DNA from 3 places in the Acidaminococcus sp. HCP3S3_H5 genome. Region 2 is predicted to be linked to each of the others. Evidence: riboswitches for the same ligand, from Rfam matches in the RefSeq annotation. Region 2 holds a riboswitch; each other region holds the start of a gene.
The links. A riboswitch is a leader RNA that binds a small molecule or an ion and turns the genes downstream of it on or off. The one in region 2 is predicted to bind S-adenosylmethionine.

Region 1 (4,373 bases), 260 kb from region 2:
TGGGAGCTTCCATGTCCGATACCCTGGTGATCCAGGCGGACAACATGCGGGACCTGCGGAGACAGCGGGCCAGGACCCAGGCCATGAAGGCACCGGTGAAGATGATCTTCCCCCTGGTGTTCTGCATTTTCCCCGCCATATTCGTAGTGGTCCTCCTGCCGTCGCTGATTTCTCTGATGCAGGGGATGAAATGAGGGGGCTGAAGCAGAAGGAGGGAACCCGCGGCAGGCGGGTTCCTATGAAGAAAAACGCAGCGGGGGCTGCTAACCCACCACCATCCTGCGGCTGGTCCCCCGCCCTTGAAAAGGGCGGATATAAACTTGGGACGTAAAGTCCCTCGTTTTAAGGCTCACAGGTTTCGTACTGGTGGCCAAAAGCAATGGGCGTCAGCCCGAGCGTATATCCGCCCTTGAAAAGGGCGGATAAAAACTTGGGACATAAAGTCCCTCGTGTTAAGGCACACAGGTTTTGTACTGGCGGCCAAAAGCAATGGGCGTCAGCCCGAGCGTATATCCGCCCTTTACAAGGGCGGGGGACCGTTGCGCTTGCGCAATGGTGGTGGGTTAGCAGCCGTACGGCTGCGTTTTTGTTCAAAAGCATCTGCCTCTGGCAGATGGTATCCTTTTGCTGCTGACTATTGACTGCAAGCTGGGCGCTGCTTTCAGCAGCCCTCCAAGGAGAATCCAAATTGTCCAACCATGAAACCTGGTCCTTCGGGGACCGTTCCCAAATACAAATTGATGTGGAAATCGCCGACACCTGGTGGGGACGGTTCCGGGGGCTTATGCTGCGGAAGCCGCTGCCTCCGGCCGCCGGCCTGTGGCTGAACCCCACCAACAGCATCCATATGTGCTTCATGAGATTTGCCATCGATGCAGTGTATTTCAACAAAAATATGGAAATCGTGAAAATCGTCCGGAACCTTCATCCGTGGCTGGGCCTTTCCGCCTGTTTGAAAGCCAGTTCCGTACTGGAACTGAAAGCAGGAGAGGCAGAGCGGCTGGGGCTGAAAGTAGGATTGCAGGCCGCAGGCCGCGAGCCGTGAGTCCCGGGCAAAAAAAATCCCACCCTCGAGGGGTGGGATTTTTTTATTTGATCTTCGTCTTGTTCAGCTTCGCCGAAATCTTGTTCCCTATGGTCTGGACCAACTGGACCAGGGCAATCAGGACGATGACCGTGGCCACCATGGTATCCGCCTGGAACCGCTGGTACCCGTAACGGATGGCCAGGTCACCCAGGCCGCCGCCCCCCAGGGCACCGGCCATGGCGCTGGAACCGATCAGGCTGATCACCGCCAGGGTGATGCCCAGCACAATGGAATGCATGGCTTCCGGCAGCAGCACCTTCCAGATGATCTGGAGAGGGGAGGCCCCCATGCTCTGGGCCGCTTCGATGACCCCGGGATCCACTTCCAGCAGGGAGGATTCAATGATCCGGGAAATGAACGGAGTGCAGGAAATGGTCAGAGGCACGATGGCGGCGGTGGTGCCGATGGAAGACCCCACGATGATCCGGGTGATAGGGATAATGGCCACCATCAGGATGATGAAGGGCACGGACCGGAGAGCGTTCACAATGGAGCCCAGGGTCTTGTGGAGAGCCGCATTTTCCTTGATGTGGCCTTTGCCGGTAATGGTCAGGATGACCCCCAGGGGAATCCCGAACAGAGAAGCAATGGCGGCGGACAGGGCTACCATGTAGAGGGTTTCGCCCAGGGCCTTGATCAGCAGATGGATCATATTAGGAGACATAACCGATCACCTCGTCTTTCACTTTTCTTTCGTGGAGGTAATCCAGGGCTTTTTTCAAATGGTCCTCGTCCCCTTCCACTTCAATGAGCAGGGTCCCGAAGGGAGTATCCTGCAGGGTTTCAATGTTGGCCGTCAGGATGTTCACATTGGTGTCGTATTCCTTGATCAGCACGGATACAATGGGTTCTCCGGCGCTGTCCCCGATGAAGCTCAGGCTCACCAGGGCCTTGTCCCCGGCTTTGTAGTCCTTGTGGATGTCCAGCTTCTTGACGAAATCAGGCAGGTCGTTGTGCTGGATGCTGGCCACGAATTCTTTGGTGGTGGCTTTCTGGGGATTGGTGAAGATGTCCACCATGGACCCCTGTTCGATGATCTCCCCGTTTTCGATCACGGCCACCCGGTCGCAGATTTCCTTTACCACGTTCATCTGGTGGGTGATCATGACAATGGTGATGTGGAGCCGTTTGTTGATGTCCCGGAGCAGGTTCAGGATGCTTTCGGTGGTCTGGGGATCCAGAGCGGAAGTGGCTTCATCGCAAAGCAGCACCTTGGGGTCGCTGGCCAGGGCACGGGCAATGCCCACCCGCTGTTTCTGGCCCCCGGACAGCTGGCTGGGGTAGTGGTCCGCCCGGTCTTTCAGGCCCACCAGGTCCAGCAGGGGTTCCACCTTCTTTTGGATGGCGGCTTTGTCCATTCCCTGGATTTCCAGAGGGAAGGCAATGTTGCCGAATACGGTGCGGCTGGACAGCAGGTTGAAATGCTGGAAGATCATGCCGATGTTCTGCCGGGCCTTCCGCAGCTGTTCCTCGCCCAGGGCGGTCATTTCCTGGCCGTCCACCATGACTTTGCCGCTGGTGGGCTTTTCCAGCATGTTGATGCACCGGACCAGGGTGCTTTTGCCGGCCCCGGACAGGCCGATGATGCCGAAGATCTCGCCTTCGTTGATGGTCAGATTGATATCCTTCAGGGCATGCAGGTCCCCTGAAGCCGTATGATAGACTTTGTCAATGTGCTGGAGTTCTATCAAGGGGGTTCACCTCCGTAAAAAATAAAAATTCCTCTTCATCAGCAATGAAGAGGAATCAGATTGGCTCACTCATCTTCATCTTTCAGGCCACGCCTGATGGACTTAGCACCGTTCAGCCGGCCAAAGCCGCTGATGGTTGCCGTAACTTCATAGGGCCAGTCCCTCCGTTACTCTGGATGAATTCTGTGCGTATTAAATGATACCGTATAAAGTACAGTTTGTCAATGGGAATTGGGGCATAAGTGCAGAGTAAAGAGTGAAGAGTAAAGAGCAGGGGCCCGTAGAGGTCGCACAACCGGCGGCTCGCCAGATGTACGAATCTCTGACCCCAACGATGTAGGGGGTTGCCGAAGGCAAACCCGTCCCGGCCGCCCAGAGGGCAAAAACTTCTATACCCATACACCCGCGAGGGCTCTCCGCCGGGAGGGCAGACCCGTTCGTCCCTGGCGGGAGGCTCACAGCCTATCGCCTTGCCCTAACGGTCAAAGGCAGCGGCTACGGACCAGGAAGCCGGACCCTATCGCCCGCGTGCTCCACCCCAGGAGCGACAACACCCGATGTTGTCCCGCCGACTCCTCCTGGGCCTGCCCTCCCGGCTCCCGGAGAATCGATGTATACTCGTACAAAGTACCAGCAAGGCCGGAGGCCAAGTCCGCCCTGCAGGGGCGGGGGACCGGGCTTGCCCGGTGGTGGGGGCATGAGGTCCTGAAAGGACCGAATACCTTGACGGTGGTACGGGCTCATCAGCTGGGAATGCAGCAACGAAAACTGAAATCATCATATTCCTGCTCCTACCATACGCTTTCTTGTTTTCGGCCGGTCCTGCAAAATATCGGCTGTCGCCGATGCCCCCACCACCGTGCTCCGCACGGTCCCCAGCTACGGCATAAGCGACCGCCAACGCCGCTGAAGCGTCGGGCGCCTGCTTACGCCCCTCACAGGGCGGACTTTGGGACCGTCCTTATCACCAGTTCAGTGCTGTTCCCAACTGTCCCATGGGACTGCTGCCCGTTGGAACACCCCTTTATTAAGTTAATGAATTCTTATACAATGAAATTCACGGAAGACCTTCTCTCCTATCTGTAGTGGTGTGGTAACTAATACTATAAAGGATGAAGGTCTTCCTTTTTGCAAGTTTATAAGGGATTATTCATTTCACCGAGAACTATTTTACACTAAGACCTATCAACCACCTGTCCCCATTCCGTTGACACCCTCTTCCACCCGTGTTACAATCCTCCCAAAGGAGGGGATTGCCATGGATACCCGGGCTATCCGGTGTTTTCTGCAGGTTTATGAGAAACGGAGCATCCACCAGGCGGCGAAGGTGCTGTTTTTGACGCCCCAGGGGGTGAGCCGGATCATCGGGGTGCTGGAAGGGGAGCTCCAGGCCCGGCTGTTTGTCCGTACTCCCAAAGGGGTGGTGCCTACCCGGGAGGGGGATTATTTCTATGAACACAGCCGTTCCTTCTCCGCCCAGCTGCTCCGGCTCCAGCTGGGGATCCAGGAACTGAAGCGCCAGCAGCAGGGGCTCCGGGTGGGATTTGCCTGCGGGGTGCTCCATGTGATTTCCATCGAGAAACTCCAGGGCGCAG
Region 2 (4,373 bases):
AGCCTAAGCAAACTTGACTCCAGTCAAGGTTTTAAAATGGAAAAACGGCTATGATTAAGCCATGAAAAACGAACCAACGGGAACTCAAAAAGGAGGATCTGTAATGAACAGCATCAATCAGAATGTTGCATGGAGAGGTTTTAAAGGCGTGAAATGGACGGACGATGTGGATGTCCGGGATTTCATCCAGAACAACTATACCCCTTATGACGGGGACGAAAGCTTCCTGGCAGGGCCTACGGAAGCCACCAACAAACTGTGGGGCAGAGTCCAGGAACTCCAGAAGGAAGAACGGGCCAAAGGCGGCGTATTGGACTGCGAAACGGAAGTGGTCTCCAGCCTGACGGCTTACGGCCCCGGCTACATCGATGAATCCATGAAAGATCTGGAACAGGTGGTGGGCCTCCAGACCGACAAGCCTCTGAAACGGGCCTTCATGCCCTACGGCGGCATCAAAATGGCGGAAGAAGCTGCGGAAACCTACGGGTACAAGGTGAACCCCAAGTTCCACAAGATCTTCACCGAATACCACAAGACCCACAACCAGGCTGTATTCGATGCCTACACCGCTGAAATGCGGAAAGCCCGCCACAGCCATATCGTAACCGGTCTGCCTGATACCTACGGCCGGGGCCGGATCGTAGGGGACTACCGGAGAGTGGCTCTTTACGGCATCGACTTCCTGATCAACAAGAAAAGCGAAGACCTGAACAACTGCGGATGCGGGGTTATGACCGATGACATCATCCGGCAGCGGGAAGAACTGGCGGAACAGATCCGGGCTCTGAAACAGATGAAGGAAATGGCCAAAGTCTACGGCTATGACATTTCCGCTCCTGCCAAGAACGCCAAGGAAGCCGTCCAGTGGCTGTACTTCGGCTACCTGGCTGCAGTAAAGACCCAGAACGGGGCTGCCATGAGCGTGGGCCGCATCTCCACCTTCCTGGATATCTACATCAGCCGTGACCTGGCCGAAGGGACCCTCACCGAAGAACAGGCTCAGGAACTGATTGACCATCTGACCCTGAAATTCCGCATGGTGAAATTCGCCCGGATCCCCTCCTACAACCAGCTGTTCTCCGGCGACCCGGTATGGGCTACCCTGGAAATGGCCGGCATCGGCATGGACGGCCGGCACATGGTCACCCGGAACGACTACCGGTTCCTCCACACCCTGGAAAACATGGGGCCTTCTCCTGAACCCAACCTGACGGTGCTGTATTCTTCCGCACTGCCGGACAACTTCAAGAAATACGCCGCCCACATTTCCATCACCACTTCTTCCATCCAGTACGAAAACGACGATGTGATGAAGCCGGTATGGGGCGATGACTACAGCATCTGCTGCTGCGTATCCGCCACCCAGACCGGGAAGGAAATGCAGTTCTTCGGGGCACGGGCCAACCTGGGTAAATGCCTGCTGTACGCCATCAACGGGGGCAAGGATGAAAAATTCCTGACCAAAGACGGCAAACACATGCAGGTAGGGCCGGAATATGCACCCATCACCTCCGACGTGCTGGACTACGGCGAAGTGATGCACAAATTCGACCTGATGATGGACTGGCTGGCCGGGCTGTACGTGAACATCCTGAACCTGATCCAGTACATGCATGACAAATACTACTATGAAGCGGCAGAAATGGCCCTCATCGACACCGATGTGCGCCGGACCTTTGCCACCGGCATCGCAGGCTTCTCCCATGTGGTGGATTCCCTGTGCGCCATCAAATACGCCAAAGTTTCCACGGTCCGGGATGAATCCGGCCTGGTGGTGGACTACAAGATCGAAGGGGACTTCCCCAAATACGGCAACGATGATCCCCGGGCGGATGAAATCGCTGTATGGCTGCTGAAGACCTTCATGACCAAGCTGCGGAAACACCACACCTACCGGAATTCCGAAGCCACCACTTCCATCCTGACCATCACTTCCAACGTGGTGTACGGCGGCGCCACCGGTGCCCTGCCTGACGGACGGAAGGCCTACACCCCGTTCGCTCCCGGTGCCAACCCGGCCTACGGCGCAGAACAGAACGGCCTCCTGGCTTCCCTGAACTCTGTGGCCAAGCTGCCGTACGAATATGCTCTGGACGGAATCTCCAACACCCAGACCATCGCTCCGGAAACCCTGGGCCACAATGAAGAAGAACAGAAAGCCACCCTGGTACGGGTAATGGACGGCTACTTCGATCAAGGAGCCCACCACCTGAACGTGAACGTGTTCGGCGTGGACAAGCTGATCGACTGCATGGAACATCCGGAAAAACCGGAATATGCCAACTTCACCATCCGGGTATCCGGCTACGCGGTGAAATTCATCGACCTGACCAGAGAACAGCAGCTGGACGTAATCGCCCGCCGCGCTCATCAGAAGATGTAATGTTTTAGTAAGAAGGGGCTGTTGCATGAGCAACAGCCCCTTAGTCGGAAGTCCGAAGTCTGAAGTCGGAAGCCTCAGGACAGGATCCGTCTGGCTGGACGGATCCTTTTGATTCTGCAAAACCAGAATCGCAATCAATCTGAGAGATCATTTCGTCCAAAGGTTCTACACATTCAAAAAATTTGCCTGCAAATTTAACATTCGGCTCCAGGCTCCAGACTTCAGACTCCAGACTTGAGCCGGTTACCTGCAACTGTTCTTGATCAGGTTACAAAAAGTCCTTGACTTTCCTAGTGAAGTAGTGTAGAATCAGAACCATCAAAATCACATACCTTCATCGAGAGCAGCAGAGGGATTTGGCCCTATGAAGCTGCGGCAACCCCCGGAAGGGAAGGTGCCAATTCCAACAGGGATTCCCTGGCAGATGAAAAGCGAGCTCAGTCATCGAAAACACCATCTGCCCAGCAGGTGGTGTTTTTCTTTGGGTGCTTTCGGGAAGGCGAAAAGGAGAGATGTTCATGAAACTGAAGAAATGGATTGCAGCAGCCGTATCCGTCCTGGCCCTGGCCAGCCTGGTCAGCGGCTGCGGCAGCGACAAAAAGGCGGCCGCCCCGGCGGAAAAGAAGACCATCACTGTAGGGATCACCCCCGGGTATTCCGAACAGGTCATGGAAGTGGTAAAGAAGGAAGCGGAAAAACAGGGGCTGAAGGTGGAAATCAAGACCTTCTCCGACTATGTGACTCCGGACCAGGCCCTGGCCCAGAAGGACATCGACCTGAACTCCTTCCAGCATGAACCCTTCCTGCTGGCCTTCAACAAAAAGAACGGCACCAAACTGGTGAGCATCGGCAAGACCTACCTGGCTCCCCTGCGGCTGTATTCCACCAAGATCAAGAACGTGGCGGACATCAAGGACGGGGACAAGATCGCCATCCCCAACGATCCTTCCAACGGAGGACGGGCCATCCTGATGCTGAGCAAACTGGGCCTCCTGAAAGTGAACCCGGATGTGAAGCCCACGGAACTGACCGTCAACGACATCACCGAAAACCCGAAACACCTGCAGATCGTGGAACTGGAAGCTGCCCAGCTGCCCCGGAGCCTGGATGACACCGCCGCTTCCATCATCAACGCCGGGTATGCCAACTCCGCCGGTCTGTCCACGGACCTGGCCATTGCCAAGGAAGACAACACCAGCCCCTATGTGAACATCATTGCCGCCCGGGAAGAAGACAAAGACAACCCCACCTACAAGAAATTCGTCCAGATCTTCCAGAGCCAGCCGGTGAAGGACTACATCCTGGAAAACTGCAAAGGCAACCTGGAACCGGCCTGGTAATTGAGAAAGAAGGGAACGGCAATGAAGCTTACGGAAGAAGAACAGAAATACGCCGCCCATCTCCAGCGGTTCATCCAGTGCGCCACCGTGTCCAACGCCAATGTGGACAAGGTGGACTGGAGCCAGTTTGAAAAACTCCATGAGGCCTTCCGGGAATTCTATCCCCACATCTATCGCCTGATGGAGCTGGATGAAGTGGGCCAGGCAGGCCTCCAGTTCCACCTGAAGGGCACTGGCAGCGCAAAGAAGCCCCTTCTGCTCATGGCCCATCAGGACGTGGTGGAAGTAGGGGACCGGGGCCAGTGGAAATTCGATCCCTTCGGAGGCGAAATCATCGACGGCTGTATCTGCGGCCGGGGCACTACCGACTGCAAGCACCAGCTGCTGGCGGAAATGGAAGCGGTGGAAGCCCTGCTGGCAGAAGGCTGGCGGCCGTCTTACGACCTGTACCTGTCTCTGGGCTACAGTGAGGAAGTGTACCTGGAAAACGATGTGGACGGAGCGGAAAAGCTCACCCGGCACCTGGAAGAGAAGGGGGTCCGGCTGGGCACCGTAGTGGACGAAGGGGGCGGCCTGTTCCCGGTGGGGGACAAGCTGGAAGCCAAGATCGGAGTGGCGGAAAAATCCCCGGTGAACTTCGAGATTTACGC
Region 3 (4,373 bases), on a different contig from region 2:
AGGCAGGGAGAGGTTGCTGCACAAAAGGTGCAGCAACCTCTTTTTCTATGGTAAAATAAAAAAAACACAAATGAGGGGGAATCGAAATGCAGGAGGCTTTGAGACGGCGGAATGAACTGCTGGCCCAGGTGGTGATCCGGGGGCTGGCATCCCGGAACATGAAGGGGTATTATGCGGCAACGGTGGAAGAGGCGGTGCAGAAGGCCCTGGAACTGATCCCGGAAGGCAGTGTGGTGAACATGGGCGGCAGCACCACCGTACGGGAAAGCGGTCTGGTGGAGAAACTGAAGGAAGGCAACTGGACCTTCATCGACCGGGACGAATATCCCACCCGGCGGCCGGCCCATCTGAAGGCCTATGATGCGGACTGGTATCTGGCCAGCTGCAACGCCATGACCCGGGACGGGATCCTGGTGAACATCGACGGCAATGGCAACCGGGTCTCCGCCATTTCCTACGGGCCCCACCATGTATTGTTCCTGGTGAGCCTGAACAAGGTGTGTTCCAGCCTGGAAACAGCCCTGGACCGGGCGGAAAACACGGCGGCTGCGGTCTGTGCCCAGAAATTCGACATCCAGACACCTTGTAAGACCACCGGGTTCTGTTCCCACTGCAAGGCGCCGGAAACCCGCTGCTGCCAGATCCTGATCACCCGGTATGCCCGGCATCCGGAACGGGTCCATGTGATCCTGATCAACGATCAGCTGGGTTTCTGACCGGGAAGAAAAGGGAAAGGGAGTTGGCGGACCAACCCTTCCTTTCCCTTTTTTGTGGTATAATGGATTCACTTTGAAACCAGAAGGAGACCGTGATGTCTGATTATTTTATTTCTCAAGTATATCCTTCCGATAAACGGACCAATGCCCAGGTGGATGCCCTGCTGGAGCAGGAGGGAATCCGCCGGGATGCCAACCTGGACTATACCTGTGTGATGTTCGACAATGATTACCGGGCCATTGCCACCGGAAGCTGTTTCGGCAACACCCTCCGGTGCATGGCGGTGGACCATCACCACCAGGGGGAAGGGCTGATGAACGAGATTGTGTCCCATTTGGTCCAGTACCAGTATGAACGGGGAAATCTCCACCTTTTCCTGTATACCAAATGCAGTTCCGCCAAATTTTTCGGGGACCTGGGTTTTTATGAAATCGCCCGGATCGAAGACCAGATCGTCTTTATGGAAAACCGGAAGGAAGGTTTCTCCAGCTATCTGAACCAGCTGGCCCGGAGCCGGGTGGAAGCTCCCAAAGTGGCGGCCATTGTCATGAACGCCAACCCCTTTACCCTGGGGCATCAGTACCTGGTGGAAAAAGCGGCGGCAGAAAACGACCTGGTCCACCTGTTCATGGTCAGCGAGGACGCCAGCCTGTTCCCCTATGCCGTCCGGAAGAAGCTGATCCAGGAAGGGACACGGCACCTGGCCAATCTCCGGTACCATGACAGCGGTCCCTACATCATCAGCCAGGCCACCTTCCCCAGCTATTTCCAGAAGGATGCGGAAGCGGTGATCGCCAGCCATGCCAACCTGGATCTGGCCATTTTCGTGAAGATCGCCCGGAAACTGGGGATTACCGCCCGGTATGTGGGGGAAGAGCCCACCAGTGTGGTCACCGGCCTGTACAACCAGGTGATGGAAAAGCGGCTGCCGGAAGCGGGGATCCAGTGCGTGGTGGTGCCCCGTCGGGAAGAACAGGGCCAGGTGGTCAGTGCCTCCACAGTACGGAAGGCCATCCAGGAAGGAAACTGGGCGCTGGTACGGGAGCAGGTGCCTCCCACCACCTGGGACTTCCTCCAGAGCCAGGAAGCCCGGCCCATCCTGGACCGGATCCGGAAAGAGCAGGACGTGGTCCATTACTGAGGACCCGTCTTGTATTTTCCTACTGTATCTGTTATAATTACAAAGCAAAATCGAATACAGCTCATCAAGAGTGGCGGAGGGAATGGCCCTGTGAAGCCACAGCAACCATGGCCCTGGGCCAACGGTGCTAATTCCTGCAATGCGGTTTGTCGATTGTAAGATGAGAGTCCCATAGGTACTCTCATTTTGGGAGTATTTTTTTTTGTGTAAGGAGGAAATAATGAAGAAAGTATTTACGTCTGAATCTGTCACGGAAGGCCATCCTGACAAAATCGCCGATCAGATCTCTGATGCGGTGCTGGATGCCATCCTGGAACAGGACCCGGATGCCCGGGTTGCCTGCGAAACCCTGGTGGCCACCGGCCAGATCCATATTGTGGGGGAAATTTCCACCAGCTGCTATGTGGACATTGCCAAGATTGCCCGGCAGACGGTGATCGACATTGGCTACGACCGGGCCAAATATGGTTTTGACGGAGCCACCTGCGGGGTGCTGATCTCCATCGATGAACAGTCCCCGGACATTGCCCAGGGGGTGGATGAATCCGATGAATCCAAACAGGGCGCCCAGGGAGAAGAAGAAAAAATCGGCGCCGGGGATCAGGGGATGATGTTCGGCTATGCCACCGATGAAACGCCTGAATACATGCCCCTGCCCATTTCCCTGGCCCACAAGCTGTCCCGCCGGCTGGCCCAGGTCCGGAAGGACGGCACCCTGCCTTATCTCCGTCCTGATGGGAAGACCCAGGTCTCCGTGGAATATGATGACGACAAACCGGTACGGGTGGACACCATTGTGGTTTCTGCCCAGCACAGCCCGGAAATCACCATGGAACAGCTGCGGAAGGACATCCTGGAACAGGTGATCCGGCCGGTGGTGCCGGCGGATCTGCTGGATGAAAAGACCATTTACCACATCAACCCCACCGGCCGGTTCGTCATCGGCGGGCCCCAGGGGGATTCCGGCCTCACCGGGCGGAAAATCATCGTGGATACCTACGGGGGCATGGCTCGTCACGGAGGCGGTGCCTTCTCCGGGAAGGATCCCACAAAAGTGGACCGGAGTGCTGCCTATGCGGCCCGGTATGTGGCCAAGAACGTGGTGGCTGCCGGCCTGGCCAGGAAATGCGAAATCCAGCTGGCCTATGCCATCGGGGTGGCCCGTCCGGTGTCCATCAGCGTGAACACCTTTGGCACCGCTGCCATTCCGGAAGAAAAGATCGTGGAACTGATTGAAAAGAACTTCTCCCTGACCCCGGCGGGTATTATCCGGAGCCTGGATCTGCGCCGGCCCATTTACCGCCAGACTGCTGCCTATGGCCATTTCGGCCGGACGGATGTGGATTTGCCCTGGGAACGGCTGGATAAAGTGGATGTGCTGAAAAAAGCACTGGAATAAGATGGAATACGCAAAGGTTGCCATCAATCTGCCTGCCAAAAACATTTTTCGGCAGTTCACCTACCATGTGCCCCAGGCCCTGGATTTCCTGGGCCAGGGCTGGCGGGTGGTGGTGCCTTTCGGCCAGCAGCTGCTGGAAGGTTTCATTGTGGAAGAGGACCGGAGCCCGGATCTGTCCCGGGAACTGAAGGACATTGCCGATGTGGTGGGGACGGAACCCTGGTTCGACAGTGAAATGCTGGCCACCGCCTACTGGCTGTCCCAGTACTACCTGTGCACCCTGGCGGAGGCCCTGCGGCTGTTCATCCCGGGCCGGAAAAGCCTGGCGGCAGTGGGGAAATACGTCCCAGTGCCTGAAGTGGCCGGGCTTACTCCTGAGGAACAGGAACTGTACGATTTCCTGACCCTGAAGGGTCCCCAGTCCCGGCGGGCCATCCGGAATCTCCCGGGAGGAGAGACGGCCCTGAAGGGACTGATCGCCCAAAAGGCGGTGGTCCTTTCCTACGATGTGAAATACAAACTGCGGGAAAAAACAGAGCGGACCTTTACAGCAACACCGGAAGGGTTGGCCGCACGGGAAAACGGAGAGGTCCGGGGCAAAAGCCAGCTGGCTGCCCTGGACTTTTTGCTGTCCGGGAACACCGCCAGCGCCGGGGAGCTGGAAGGAAAAGGCATCTCCTCCGCAGTGCTCCGGAACCTGGTCCAGAAAGGCTGGCTGCTGGAAGGCCGGCGGCGGGTCCTCCGGGACAGCTACCAGGGGCTGGAAGCCCGGAAGGAAACCCTGGAACTGACGGAAGAACAACAGGCGGCCATCCAGGCAGTGGACCGGGCCCGGGAAAACCGGGATCCCCGGACCTTCCTGCTCCAGGGGATCACCGGCAGCGGCAAGACGGAAGTCTATCTCCGGCTCACCGACAGGGCCCTCCGGGCAGGCCAGCAGGTAATGGTGCTGGTGCCGGAAATCGCCCTTACCGGACAGATCGTGAAACGGTTCAAGGCCTGGTTCGGCGCCGGTGTGGCGGTGGCCCACAGCCGGCTTTCCCCCAGCGAGCGGGGAGACGTGTGGAGCCGGATGCGGTCCGGCCAGGCCCGGGTGCTGATCGGGGTCCGGTCGGC

Region 1: another riboswitch for S-adenosylmethionine. It lies ahead of ACTQY5_RS00870 (methionine ABC transporter ATP-binding protein); the one in region 2 lies ahead of ACTQY5_RS02120 (MetQ/NlpA family ABC transporter substrate-binding protein).
Region 3: another riboswitch for S-adenosylmethionine. It lies ahead of metK (methionine adenosyltransferase); the one in region 2 lies ahead of ACTQY5_RS02120 (MetQ/NlpA family ABC transporter substrate-binding protein).

Annotation. Positions count from the first base shown of each region.
Region 1 covers NZ_JBQKCS010000001.1:160,974-165,346, forward strand. Annotated here, with positions in the region: gene ACTQY5_RS00855 (type II secretion system F family protein) at 1-194, shown strand, start outside; gene ACTQY5_RS00860 (DUF192 domain-containing protein) at 689-1,045, shown strand; gene ACTQY5_RS00865 (methionine ABC transporter permease) at 1,089-1,751, opposite strand; gene ACTQY5_RS00870 (methionine ABC transporter ATP-binding protein) at 1,741-2,778, opposite strand; SAM riboswitch class I at 2,851-2,961, opposite strand; gene ACTQY5_RS00875 (LysR family transcriptional regulator) at 4,037-4,373, shown strand, end outside.
Region 2 covers NZ_JBQKCS010000001.1:419,965-424,337, reverse strand. Annotated here, with positions in the region: gene pflB (formate C-acetyltransferase) at 104-2,383, shown strand; SAM riboswitch class I at 2,715-2,814, shown strand; gene ACTQY5_RS02120 (MetQ/NlpA family ABC transporter substrate-binding protein) at 2,902-3,723, shown strand; gene ACTQY5_RS02115 (M20/M25/M40 family metallo-hydrolase) at 3,745-4,373, shown strand, end outside.
Region 3 covers NZ_JBQKCS010000002.1:52,443-56,815, reverse strand. Annotated here, with positions in the region: gene ACTQY5_RS02685 (lactate utilization protein) at 87-716, shown strand; gene citC ([citrate (pro-3S)-lyase] ligase) at 809-1,858, shown strand; SAM riboswitch class I at 1,917-2,025, shown strand; gene metK (methionine adenosyltransferase) at 2,079-3,257, shown strand; gene priA (primosomal protein N') at 3,259-4,373, shown strand, end outside.